DNA from 4 places in the Lysinibacillus sp. NPDC093197 genome. Region 3 is predicted to be linked to each of the others. Evidence: riboswitches for the same ligand, from Rfam matches in the RefSeq annotation. Region 3 holds a riboswitch; each other region holds the start of a gene.

Region 1 (3,213 bases), on a different contig from region 3:
GAGTCTTTTTTCATTCCCGCTTGTTGTGTTGCTTATGTTTTTCCCTTCTGCAGTCAATGTGACAAAATCGGCTCAAAAAGGATTTTATATCGGCACACTGTTTGGAGGAATCGTATTAATCCTCATTATTGCCCTTTCAACACTCGTTCTTGGTCCGACTAATACATCAAGTAAAACATTTCCAAGCTATGCGCTCGCTCAAAGAATTTCAATAGGCAATTTTTTTCAGCGTGTTGAAATTATTATGGCTGTTATGTGGATTATATCTATTTATATCCGAACTTTTATTTATTTTCATGCAACGGTAATTGGCTTAGGACAAATACTGAAAATAAAAGATCCTCGGCCACTCATTTTACCACTCGGGATGTGTATGATTGCACTGGCTCAAATTGCTCATCCAAATATTGTGCATTCAAATAATTATAATCAGAAGATTTGGCCATTGTATTCGTCGGTTTTAGCCGTTTTATTACCATTGTTCTTACTAGTAGTCGCTAAAATTCGAAAAATTAAAAAGGCTGAAACCGAACAAAGCACCACAGATAAACAGCAAGATTCGAAGGCACAACAGGAGCCAAAAGAACAACAAGATTCAAATGCACAGCAAGACCCGAAGGCACAACAGGAGCCAAAAGAACAACAAGATTCAAAAACACAACAAGATTCGAAGACACAGCAAGAGCCAAACAAACCAAACTCAACCGAATCTCAATAAGGTAAAACAAAAACCTCCATTTCTCACTTTTTACAATTGAGAAATGGAGGTTTTTTATAACTGTATAATGTCAGTTAATAGTTTTGAATTAAATATGGTATTCAATTTCATCAACAAAGTCCCATTCGTACGGTGTTTCTTGGTATACATAATAGTTGAGCCAATTCGAAAATAGTAAATGCGTATGTGCTCGCCAAGTATTAATCGGCTCATTAGAAGGATCATTATGCGGGAAATAGTTAACAGGAATTGCAATATCAATTCCTTTTTCAACATCACGGTAATATTCATCAGCTAATGTTGTCGCGTCGTATTCTAAGTGACCTGTAATCATTATGTTCTTATTATCCTTTGACTGCACGATAAAGACGCCAGCATCTTCTGAATAGGACAGTAAACGTAAATCTGGGTGCTTACGTACTTCATCAATGGAAACCGATGTATAGCGTGAATGTGGCGCTGTAAATAAGTCACTAAAGCCACGCACTAGATCGACTGTTAAATCGGTAATGACATGTGAATATACACCAGAACATTTTTCCGGCAGTTCAAATTTACCGATACCGTAATGGTGATACAGTGCAGCTTGTGCACCCCAACATATATGCATTACGGACGTAACATTTTTCACAGACCAATCCATTATTTCTGAGATTTCTTCCCAATAATTCACTTCTTCAAATGCCATTTTTTCAACAGGTGCCCCTGTAATAATCATACCGTCAAAGCGACGATGGCGAATCTCTTTAAACGTCGAATAAAATAGCTGTAAATGTGATTTACTAACATTTTTTGATTCATGTGTTGCTGTATTTAAAAATGTAATATTTACTTGTAATGGTGTATTACCGAGTAATCGCAATAATTGTAGCTCTGTCTTTTCTTTTTCTGGCATTAAATTAAAAATTAAAATATTTAAAGGACGAATTTGTTGCGTTTTGGCGCGGTCTTCTTCCATTACGAATATTTTTTCCCCACGTAAATGTTCTCCAGCTGGTAAGTTTTTCGGAATATTAATAGGCATGTTGCATTCCCCTTTTCGTTAATTTTTTCTCTCTATCTAAATAAAATTAAAAAAATCCCCCTCATTCCTTTAGAGCAAGAATGAGAAGGATAATTATCACGTTCACTCTTATCTCTCAAAGGAAAAATCCTTTGGTGGAATTAGCACCTTTCTAACATTGTTAGAGGTTGCTGAAGCGTCATCGGGCCAAATCCCTCAGCTTCTCTTGATAAGATTATTTAATTAAAAAGAATTGTATCATGAACGATTAAGAATTTCAATAATACATAGAATATTTAGTATTTAAATGAATGGAAGCATATTTTTTGTTAAACACTATTATTAATTCTACCGAAAGCTTTTTGTAAGTTACGTAAATACGGCTTAAAGTTTTACCATCTATTAGCCTAAGTAGATGACAAACAAATGACAATTTACAGCCGATTACAGCAAAGTGGTGTAAATAGATTTTTGTACAAATAAATCGTAATGGTAATCAAAGAGGTATTATGTTAACATATACCTTTAGTAACAGAGAGGAACGTGAATATTTTGATTAAAATTGAACTCCCAAAACCAGACTTAGTAATTCGTCAACGTGAGCAAGTATTAAAACCTGGGGAAGTAGAAATCCCGCCATTCCATGGTTTTATTGATTTCCATAAAATCACTCGCGAAAAAGGTGGCATTTTCTTATTCTACAACGAAAAAAACGAGCTATTGTTTGTAGGGAAAGCGCGTAAAATTCGTCAACGCATTAAAAAACATTTTGAAGATAATGTATCACCTATGAAAAAGTACCGTGATGAAATTTTCAAAATTGAAGTATATGAAATTGATGATCCAATGGAACGTGAAATTTACGAAACATATGCAATTAACACATTCCGTGCAAAATATAATCTTGAAAAAGTATTTTATTAAAAAAATGCCGTTAGCATGTAACATGCTAGCGGTTTTTCTTTTCTTTTTACCTTCAAAAATGAAAAATACCCTGAGAGCTTTGTCCTCCCAAGGTATTTTGCTATTTAAATAAATACTTTTTCATCTTTAAATTTATTAGCTGTTAGGTAACTTACGATGACAAAAATAATGAATGAAGCCACTATTGGGATTGTCACTGTATGCATGCCAAAGATTGACGGATAAAAACGATCAATCACAATATATAACGTCATGCCCGTAATCATGGAAGCAATTGCGCCGTATTTATTAGCCTTTTTCCAATATAAGCCTAGAACAACTGACCAAATAAAGACCGCTTCTAGTCCGCCAAATGCAAATAAATTGAGCCACACAAGTAAGTCTGGTGGATTTAACGCAAATACAACGACCGCCAAACCAATTACTGTAGTTACGATGAAGCTTGCTCGCTTAATTTCTCCATCGTTGGCAGTTGGCTTCACGTAGTTTAAATAAATATCCTTCACAACTGTTGAACTAACTAACATAAGCAACGCATTAACTGTAGACATCGTTGCTGCCATTGGTG
Region 2 (3,213 bases), on a different contig from region 3:
CTCATTCAATAGGCAAAGTATCAATAAATCAAGCTATTTTTATTAAAGTAAAAATAGTTCCGTTATGCAGAATATTAACGATAAAAATTTTTGCTTAGATTTTACCATACATTTTTTTCTCTATCAATTTTAAATAAATTTTAACGTTAAAGTCATTCCCCTCTTAAAAACTAGATATTTTAACTAAATAATCTATCCCTTTAATATCTCCATCCGGCTCTATAACTGCTACTGACACTAATGACTAAAGATACAATATAAAGTAGAAGTCTGGATATCCAGGTAATAATCAGCTTTAAAAAGCATAAAAAAAATCCTTTCAATTGATGATTTTTTTAAAATAATCGTTATTAATCAGCTTTACAGTTGCTGGATTATTTTGTAGGCTATCCATAATAGCACCAGAAAAAATGCTACAAGAACAAACAACCCGTATTCTCCATAAAATAATAAGAGGTGATTGTATGACGGACAAAGTAACTGCTTTTAAACAGGCTTTAGGTAATTATCCAACAGGTGTCACAGTTGTCACAGCTTACAATGATGTGAATGAACCGATTGGCTTAACGGTCAATTCCTTTGCATCTGTTTCCATAGATCCGCTCCTTATCCTATGGTCATTGGACAAAAAATCGCAGCTGCATCCACTTTTTAGTAATACGGACAAATTTGCGGTAAATATTTTAGCGAACGATCAAACACAATTATGTACGGTATTTTCAAGCAAAATCCCTGACCGATTTGCGCAAGTAAAATGGTCTAATTCTTTACATGGTTTGCCAATATTACATGATACTTTAGCTACGCTGCAATGCGAAACATATAAAAAAATCGATGCAGGAGACCATACGATTTTCATTGGTCATATTTTAGAAATTGATAATGCGCAGAAGGAGCCATTGCTTTATCATCGTAGGCATATTGGTCAAATCCCAACGAGTTTTTACGAATAATAAAAAAGTAGGTATTTCAAATTTTATTTTGAGATGCCTACTTTTTTTGTTTGTACGTTAATAATATTTTGCATTACGAACAATCTGCACATGCGTACAATATTGGAACATGAATCAAGTGCATGAATGTTGCACATTAACTCAGGACACTATGTGGCGACAATAAGCTTAAAATTTGGTCCCGAGTTAATTTCTATGCTTCTTTTAAAGCTTTACTTTTTTTGAGGAAATCTTTGTTTTTCCAGTCGATTAATTTGGACAATAACTCCATCTTGAATTGTAATTTGCACTTCACCAAATTCTAAATTTTGAATAGCCTTCGCAATAACTTCTAATTTCTTATCATCAATCTTAGACAGTTGAGACATACGATACACCCCTTCTTTTTTCATACTTTTGTGTATAAAAGAGATCCACGCATCAAGACGATTTGATGCCTCCCCTTATCTCTCAGATAACTTTGCTGGAGTTGGCACCGATTAACTCAGTTGCCGAGACTTCATTATGCCTCATTCCTCCAGACCTCTCGCGATAAGAGTTTACGTTTCTTGGAAATAATTCTATAATTCAGAAAACCTATTGTCAATATAAATATTATAAAACCTAGTCGAATACTATGCAATAGAGAGAAAAGGTACATTTTTATTGCTCTAAATTTTCTTAAATTCCAATCTTAAGATCTTGAAAGCATTAGTATGAATGTTCAAAACATAAAAAAGCTGTGCAGAATTATATATTCTACACAGCTGCTCTTTATTCGTTTTGTAAGTATTCCATTAACACTTTTGCCGTTTCTTGTTTACCAATGACTTTGATAGGTTGTCCTTGTGCAGGTACAATCCAATGTGGCTCTTGTCCGCCATATAAAGATTGTGAACTATTGGCAACCATCAACTGTGCATTGGCTGTTTCCATACGAAGACGTGCACGGGACAGTAAAAACTCCTCATCGTCCGTTGCCTCTAGCTTAAATCCTACTAAAGTGACATTTGGCTGCCAACCCTTTATTTGCCCTAACACTTTTGGTGCTTTTTTAAAGTGAATAACAGGGGGCTCGTCAGACGGCATCTTCCCTGCACCTTCCATTAAATTCCCCGATTGATCGTATACTTTATCAATGACCCAATCAGAGCCTGCAGCTGCCATAATAACGATGTCTACTTGTTCATTTTGTACAGCATGACGAACCTTGTCACTTAAATCTTCAATACCTTCAAAGCGTACTGTACGCATTTTATCTTGATTAATCGGTAATTGTGCAAAATAGCCATGCATATAGATGACGTCTGCACCTTCGGCAAGAGCTGCTTCAGCCAAATAACAGCCCATTGACCCCTTCGATAAATTCGTATGCCCTCGCACACGATCCCATTTTTCAAGTGTTCCCCCACTTGTAATGAGTACGGTTTTTCCTTGTAATGTCCCCACTCACACTCACCTTTTCTTTTCAAACTATCATTTTTGAAAAATAACAAATTAATAAGCAATCTACATGTTCTATTTTAACGTAAAAAGCTTAAATAACCTATTTCTTATTTTGTTCTTTTAGCCACACACTTAAAATTTCCGCAAACTTTTTCGTTACCGGTGAGGCTTGATGTTTCATGGCTAGCCCTATCGTACGATAACCACCTTGCTTTAGTGGGATAGCCCTTAATGAGGACGGTAATCGGTTAATCACTAATCGAGGTAAAATAGTAATGCCTAAATGGTGTGAAATCATCGAAATAATCCCAACCTCCTCCGATAGCTCAAATCGAATATTCGGTTTAACATGGTACTGCTCTAAAATTACTTTTACATCATTAGTTCCTCGATACGATGTCATTATAAAAGGCATGTCTTCTAGTTCAGTAATATCAATTTCTGAACGATTATAGAGAGAGCTTTGATCAGACACTATACATAAAAGGGGGTCTTGGACCAATTCGATAAATTGAAATTGCTCCGATTTTTGACCATTAAGAAAACCAGCATCAACTTCACCACTTTGTAGCCACTGTTCAATTTCATAATAGTCCCCTTCACGTAACTCTACTTGTATACCTGGAAACTGATTGTCCATAATACGGATAATTTCTGGCATCCAGTTGGAAGAAATACTAGAAATAACACCTATTCGCAATTTCCCTCTAGTTACACCAAGAATATGGGCCGCTTCTTGTTGTAATAATTCGTCCGCATCAAGAACATTTCGCATAGCCCGAAGCATTGTTTGTCCCTCGCTCGTTAATGTCACACCTGTTCGACTTCGATGAAT
Region 3 (3,213 bases):
AGTAAGTATCCAAGATCTTTGCTGTCTACATCAAAGTCCAAAATATCCATTAATAATCGAAGATGAAGTAACAGTTGGACACCAAGTAACTTTACATAGCTGTACAATTCGAAAAAATGCATTAATAGGTATGGGATCAATCGTGTTGGATGGGGCAGAGATAGGAGAAGGTGCATTTATTGGTGCGGGTAGTCTTGTACCTCCAGGTAAAGTCATTCCTCCTAATTGCTTAGCATTAGGTCGTCCAGCAAAAGTTGTACGTGAATTAAATGCTGAAGATAAAGAAGACATGGAACGTATCGTTAGAGAATACGCCGAAAAAGGTCAATATTACAAATCTCTTCAAAAATAATGGATGCCCTAAAAATACGCGGGCTGCGATATAGGTGTAAGTGCTCTAGTAATAAACAAAGTTATATAGGATAAAAAATAAATTCGCGATTTCCTTCCAAGGTAAACGGAAAGACGCGAATTTTTTTGCAATCAATTACGCCTAGGCATCATTTCATCCAAATTTTTACAGTATGCTCTAAAAGCGCCTTAGAAAATCTATGACATCCGTCTGGGCCTTTAACTTGCTTCAGCATACAAATCCAACCTTTAGAAGTGGGGTGTGAATGCTGAAGCAAGTTAGAAAGGGGCCATTACGTAGCCCCTTCACTAAAACATTTGCATATGTTTACCACATATTAGAATGCTCTTTACAAAATAGCTTATAGACTTGCTTTTTCTCTTAATGCATCAGCCTTGTCCGTATTTTCCCAAGGTACATTTAAATCTGTACGACCAAAGTGACCATAAGCAGCCGTTTGTTTGTAAATTGGGCGACGTAGATCTAGCATTTTAATGATGCCTGCTGGACGTAAATCAAATAGTTCGCGAACCCATTGTACGATTTCGCTTTCGCTTACTTTTCCTGTACCAAATGTATCTACAGCGATTGATACTGGTTGTGCTACACCAATGGCATAAGCAAGTTGGACTTCAGCACGTTCTGCTAAACCTGCAGCAACAATATTTTTTGCCACATAACGAGCAGCATATGCAGCTGAACGGTCTACTTTTGTAGCGTCCTTACCAGAGAATGCACCACCACCATGACGTGCATAGCCACCGTATGTATCAACGATGATTTTACGCCCAGTAAGTCCAGCATCTCCTTTAGGTCCACCAATAACAAAACGACCTGTTGGGTTGATGAAATATTTCGTTTGAGCATCTAATAACTCACTAGGTACTACTGGTGCTATTACTAACTCTTTTAAGTCTGATTGAATTTGTTCAAGTGATGCTTCTTCATCATGCTGTGTTGAAATAACAATAGTATCGACACGAACTGGGATGTTGTGTTCATCATACTCAATTGTCACCTGTGTTTTACCGTCTGGACGTAAATATGCTAGTTCACCTGATTTACGTACTTCTGTTAAACGACGAGCTAATTTATGCGCTAAACTAATAGGTAATGGCATTAACTCAGGTGTTTCGTTACAAGCGTAACCGAACATTAAACCTTGGTCGCCTGCGCCAATAGCTTCAATATCTGCATCAGTCATAGAACCTTCGCGCGCTTCTAGTGCTTGGTCTACACCTTGGGCAATATCTGGTGATTGTTCACCAATTGCAACTAGTACTGCTAAGTTTTCAGCATCAAAGCCATATTTACCGCGTGTATAGCCGATTTCTGCTACTGTATCACGCACGATACCTTTAATATCTACATAAGTAGAAGTAGTGATTTCTCCAGCTACTAATACTAATCCTGTTGTTACAGTTGTTTCACACGCTACACGTGCATTTGGATCTTCTTTTAAAATGGCATCTAAAATGGCATCCGAAATTTGGTCACAAATTTTGTCGGGATGTCCTTCTGTTACACTCTCTGATGTAAACAATCGACGGTTTGTCATTTGATTTTCCTCCTATTACTCTTACAAATAGCATTTGCGAAATTAATACGGTACTCATTACCCATGTCAAGTTCGCTCCTGAAGGATAGAACTTTCAAGCCGTTGTTGCTTTTAACATGAGGATTTCGAAAGATCCGTCATTATAATAAGGAAAGAATTGTATATACTTACCTTTACATTCATTATGAAAATAAAAAAAATCCTTTTCTCACGTACTTTACATGAGGAAAGGAATAATGACTTCGTAACCTTTCACTCTTATCGTTCAAGGGTTTTCCCCTTGCATCAGGTTGGCACCAGCGCATGTCGTGAAATAGTTCATGCAGGTTGCCGGGTTTCACAGGGCCTGACCCTCCACCAGCTCGGGATAAGAGTATCCGTTCAATTCCTCATCTTACGTAAAAGGTCGAACGTTGTCAATTATTTTATGACTTTTTGTTGAAAGTTATTTAAAACACGAAAATAATTTTTGAATTAGTATAGATTATTAAAGCAATTGTGTTATACTATTTTTGAAATTAAGAAAAACTCCCTCAAACTCAAGGGAATACTATAAAAAAGGATGGTATTTAATCGATGAATTCAGTAGAAATTGCAAACGAACTGAAGGAATTATTAAACGGCGGGAACATTAACGTTCAACTTTCAGTACCACAATTAGCGGAAAAAGCTACATCTCGTGGTGAGGCTATGTTAACAGTAGATGGCGCAGTTCGTGCAGAAACTGGCAAATACACTGGTCGTTCACCTAAAGATAAATATACGGTAGAAGAAGAAAGCACAAAAGATAAAATTGACTGGGGTAAAGTAAACCAACCAATTTCTTCGGAAGTGTTCGATAACTTATATGTAAAAGTAGTTAAATACTTAAAAGAACGTGACGAATTATTCGTATTCAACGGTTTTGCTGGTGCTGACAAAGATTCACAATTAAGCATCCAAGTAATCAATGAATATGCTTGGCATAATCTTTTCGCCCATCAATTATTTATCCGTCCAACACAAGAAGAATTAGCTTCTCATGTTGCTGACTTCACAGTTATCTCAGCTCCTAACTTTAAAGCAGATCCAGCTATCGATGGTACATCTTCTGAAACATTCATTATTGTATCACTTGAAAAGAAAATCATCCTAATCGGTGGTACTGAATATGCTGGTGAAATGAAAAAATCTATTTTCGGTATTATGAACTACCTATTACCACAACAAGGCATCCTATCAATGCACTGTTCAGCAAACGTAGGTGAAGCTGGCGATGTGGCATTATTCTTCGGTTTATCTGGTACTGGTAAAACAACTTTAT
Region 4 (3,213 bases), on a different contig from region 3:
CCACAAGCTGCTAAAGCTAGTACAAGTACTGATAAAAATAATCCTGCTAATAACTTCTTCATTTGTATACACTCCCTTTATTTGTTCAAACAATATGTTAGCGGTAAAAACCGGGTTAACCTTTTTAACGTTTGTCTGTTTTCGTTGTAATCATATCGCCAATCCATTGAATGATAAATACGACTACTAAGATCAAAATAGTTGCCATTAATGTCACATCTTGGCGATTACGTTGGAAGCCATCTAAAAAGGCTAAGTTTCCTAGGCCGCCAGCACCAATAATTCCAGCCATTGCCGTATACCCAACGAGTGCTACAGCCGTTACGGTAATTCCAGAAATAAGTGCCGGTAATGATTCTGGAATTAGTACTTTCCAAATAATTGTGGACGTTTTAGCACCCATCGAGCGTGCCGCTTCAATAACGCCTTTATCAATTTCTCGTAATGCAATTAATACCATTCGTGCATAGAATGGTGCAGCACCGATAATTAGTGCGGGTAGCGCTGCATTTGCTCCTCGAATTGTCCCAAGTAAAAACTTCGTAAATGGTATTAGTAAAATAATTAACACGATAAATGGTATCGAACGGAATATATTAACGACCGATCCTGTTAAAAAGTTAACGATTTTATTAGCCCATAATTGGTTTGGACTCGTTAAAAAGAGGATTATGCCAATGGCTAAACCAAGTATAAATGTTACGACTGTTGAAAGAGTGGTCATATAAAGTGTTTCATATGTGGCTGTCCACATTTTTTCCCAGTCGACATTCGGAAAGAGACTAGTTAGCATTTGCAATCACCTCCGTTTGTACTTCAACTGTATTTAAATAATTTAGTGCAGCTGCTACATTTGTATCCGTGCCATCAATTTGCACTATAAGAGTACCGTATGCGCCATTTTTAGTTTGTGAGATATTGCCATGGACAATACTAATCTCCACATCAAACTGTTTTACTAAATGCGATATAACAGGTTGCTCTGTTTTTTCACCAACAAAAACAAGCTTAACAAGGTGTCCCGTTGGATAATTTACTCTAAGCTGTGCAACTGTCTCCTGGGTTTCCTTCGTATCGGTAATTTGCGAAACGAATTTTTTAGTAATCGCCGCTTGTGGTGCTTGGAACACTTGTAATACTTCACCACGCTCCACAATTTCTCCAGCTTCCATTACCGCTACACGATGACAGATTTTGCGGATAACATGCATTTCATGGGTAATTAATACAATCGTTAAACCTAATCGTTCGTTAATGTCGACAAGCAAATCAAGAATTGCATCTGTTGTTTCTGGATCTAGTGCCGATGTAGCTTCATCACATAACAACACTTCAGGATTATTAGCAAGTGCTCGTGCGATACCAACGCGTTGCTTTTGACCGCCTGATAGCTGTGATGGATACGCCTTGTCACGTCCTTCTAAACCAACAAGTGCAATCAGTTCTTTCACACGTGCGTCTCGCTCACTCTTAGCTATACCTGCAATTTCAAGTGGAAAAGCGATATTTTCAGCAACAGTTCTTGACCAAAGTAAGTTAAAATGTTGGAAAATCATACTTACTTTTTGTCTAGCATCACGCAACTTTTGGCCCTTAATAGATGAAAATTCTTGATTGTTCACCTTCACCGTACCTGTTGTCGGCTTTTCTAAACCGTTTAATAAACGAATCATCGTACTTTTACCAGCGCCACTATAGCCGATAATGCCAAAAATCTCACCTTTGTTAATCGTAAGATTGACATCTTTAACAGCAGTTAATTCGCCATTTGCGGTTTTGTATTTCTTCGTAATATTTTGAAGCTGTATCATAGCGAATACTCCTTTTCTCATATAGAAAACCCCTTCACTCATAGACAAGTAGAAGGGGTCACGTATTTTATACGCTAAACCGTTCTCTCATCTTTCAAAGAAAAATCTTTGAGTGATTTGGCACCTTTTCACATATGTGATGGTTGCCGGGCTTCATAGGGCACTTCCCTCCGCCGCTCTTTATAAGAGTTCGATATATTTAATAGTTTTTAATATAGTTGTTACTTTACCATGCTAGCAAAGTTCAGTCAATTGGTTTTTTTAACAATTCGTATAAAAACGGTACGGATTGAAATGCATAAACCTTCTCTATAACTTTTCCTCCATCGCTAACGAGTAAACAAGGTACACTTTCAATTTGAAAATCATAAGCTATTTGCTCTAAAAAATTTATATTTGCCTTACCTAATTTCAACTGTGGCAGTAACTGTTCTATGATATCCATCATTTTAGATGCAACTGCACAAGTTCCGCACATCGGTGTATATAAATAAAAGGCAGTTTTTTCACCAGATTTTACAGCCGTTTCCCACTGCTCTTTTGACCATTCTTCCATTTTTCACGCAACCTTACAAAATATATTCATTATGGATGGAAAAATGCGCGCGCAATAAAATCATCGCAAGCACTTTCCTCGGTGTAGTTTCTACTTCTTTATAAGTAGGCATTGTTCGCAAATGCTCCGCCTCAGGAAAATGTCTGTCCATTAATGCTCGTAGTTTATCTCCTGATGCATCTGCATCAAAAAATGTATATAGCTCACAGCCCTCATATGGGTCGAGTAATTCTTCTAATTGATGCACACCAATTGTACCATTTGTACAAAGTATTGTAACATCTTCACTCAAAATAGGTTCTATTTGAAGCTTATCCGAACGGCCTTCCACGATTAAACATTTCCCTTCGAACATCACGCCACCCCCATTTAGACAGTTATCTACTACAACAATTCATCGCCATTACCAGATTCCACACGATGCATAAATCTACATGTTAACAATCATTTTCACATGTCGCTTTACAATTTGGACAACATTTTATGGTGAGTCACTGTACTATCGTTTACTTGCAGAGTCAAGCTTTGTACACATCAAATTACTTACTAATACCTCGTGCTATATAATAAAAAACGCCGGTGTGTATGCCGACGTTTTTCTATTATAGGCTTGTTTATTCTGCAATCATTTCTTCGTATTGTTCTGCAGTCATAAGACTTTCAATCTCTGAAGCATCTGCAGGCTCTACAACGATCATCCATGCTTTTTCATATGGTGATTCGTTTACGAATTCAGGGCTATCTTCTAAATCTGCATTTACTTCAACTACAGTACCTGAAATTGGTGCGTATAATTCAGAAACAGTTTTTACTGATTCTACGCTTCCAAATGGATCATCTGTTTTA

Evidence for each region. A riboswitch is a leader RNA that binds a small molecule or an ion and turns the genes downstream of it on or off. The one in region 3 is predicted to bind S-adenosylmethionine.
Region 1: linked by a shared signal. The riboswitch ahead of metA (homoserine O-acetyltransferase MetA) and the one ahead of metK (methionine adenosyltransferase) in region 3 are both predicted to bind S-adenosylmethionine.
Region 2: linked by a shared signal. The riboswitch ahead of ACIP9G_RS07170 (YezD family protein) and the one ahead of metK (methionine adenosyltransferase) in region 3 are both predicted to bind S-adenosylmethionine.
Region 4: linked by a shared signal. The riboswitch ahead of ACIP9G_RS12760 (methionine ABC transporter ATP-binding protein) and the one ahead of metK (methionine adenosyltransferase) in region 3 are both predicted to bind S-adenosylmethionine.

The regions. Positions count from the first base shown of each region.
Region 1 covers NZ_JBIVOH010000001.1:142,948-146,160, reverse strand. Annotated here, with positions in the region: gene ACIP9G_RS00730 (GerAB/ArcD/ProY family transporter) at 1-718, shown strand, start outside; gene metA (homoserine O-acetyltransferase MetA) at 807-1,742, opposite strand; SAM riboswitch class I at 1,848-1,957, opposite strand; gene ACIP9G_RS00720 (nucleotide excision repair endonuclease) at 2,274-2,645, shown strand; gene panF (sodium/pantothenate symporter) at 2,750-3,213, opposite strand, start outside.
Region 2 covers NZ_JBIVOH010000002.1:260,068-263,280, forward strand. Annotated here, with positions in the region: gene ACIP9G_RS07165 (flavin reductase family protein) at 465-953, shown strand; gene ACIP9G_RS07170 (YezD family protein) at 1,166-1,321, opposite strand; SAM riboswitch class I at 1,394-1,491, opposite strand; gene ACIP9G_RS07175 (phosphopantothenoylcysteine decarboxylase domain-containing protein) at 1,707-2,381, opposite strand; gene ACIP9G_RS07180 (LysR family transcriptional regulator) at 2,479-3,213, opposite strand, start outside.
Region 3 covers NZ_JBIVOH010000006.1:227,299-230,511, forward strand. Annotated here, with positions in the region: gene ACIP9G_RS16710 (gamma carbonic anhydrase) at 1-352, shown strand, start outside; gene metK (methionine adenosyltransferase) at 714-1,910, opposite strand; SAM riboswitch class I at 2,166-2,284, opposite strand; gene pckA (phosphoenolpyruvate carboxykinase (ATP)) at 2,487-3,213, shown strand, end outside.
Region 4 covers NZ_JBIVOH010000004.1:77,547-80,759, forward strand. Annotated here, with positions in the region: gene ACIP9G_RS12750 (MetQ/NlpA family ABC transporter substrate-binding protein) at 1-62, opposite strand, end outside; gene ACIP9G_RS12755 (methionine ABC transporter permease) at 125-793, opposite strand; gene ACIP9G_RS12760 (methionine ABC transporter ATP-binding protein) at 783-1,811, opposite strand; SAM riboswitch class I at 1,896-2,000, opposite strand; gene ACIP9G_RS12765 (thioredoxin family protein) at 2,056-2,367, opposite strand; gene ACIP9G_RS12770 (toprim domain-containing protein) at 2,381-2,722, opposite strand; gene gcvH (glycine cleavage system protein GcvH) at 2,982-3,213, opposite strand, start outside.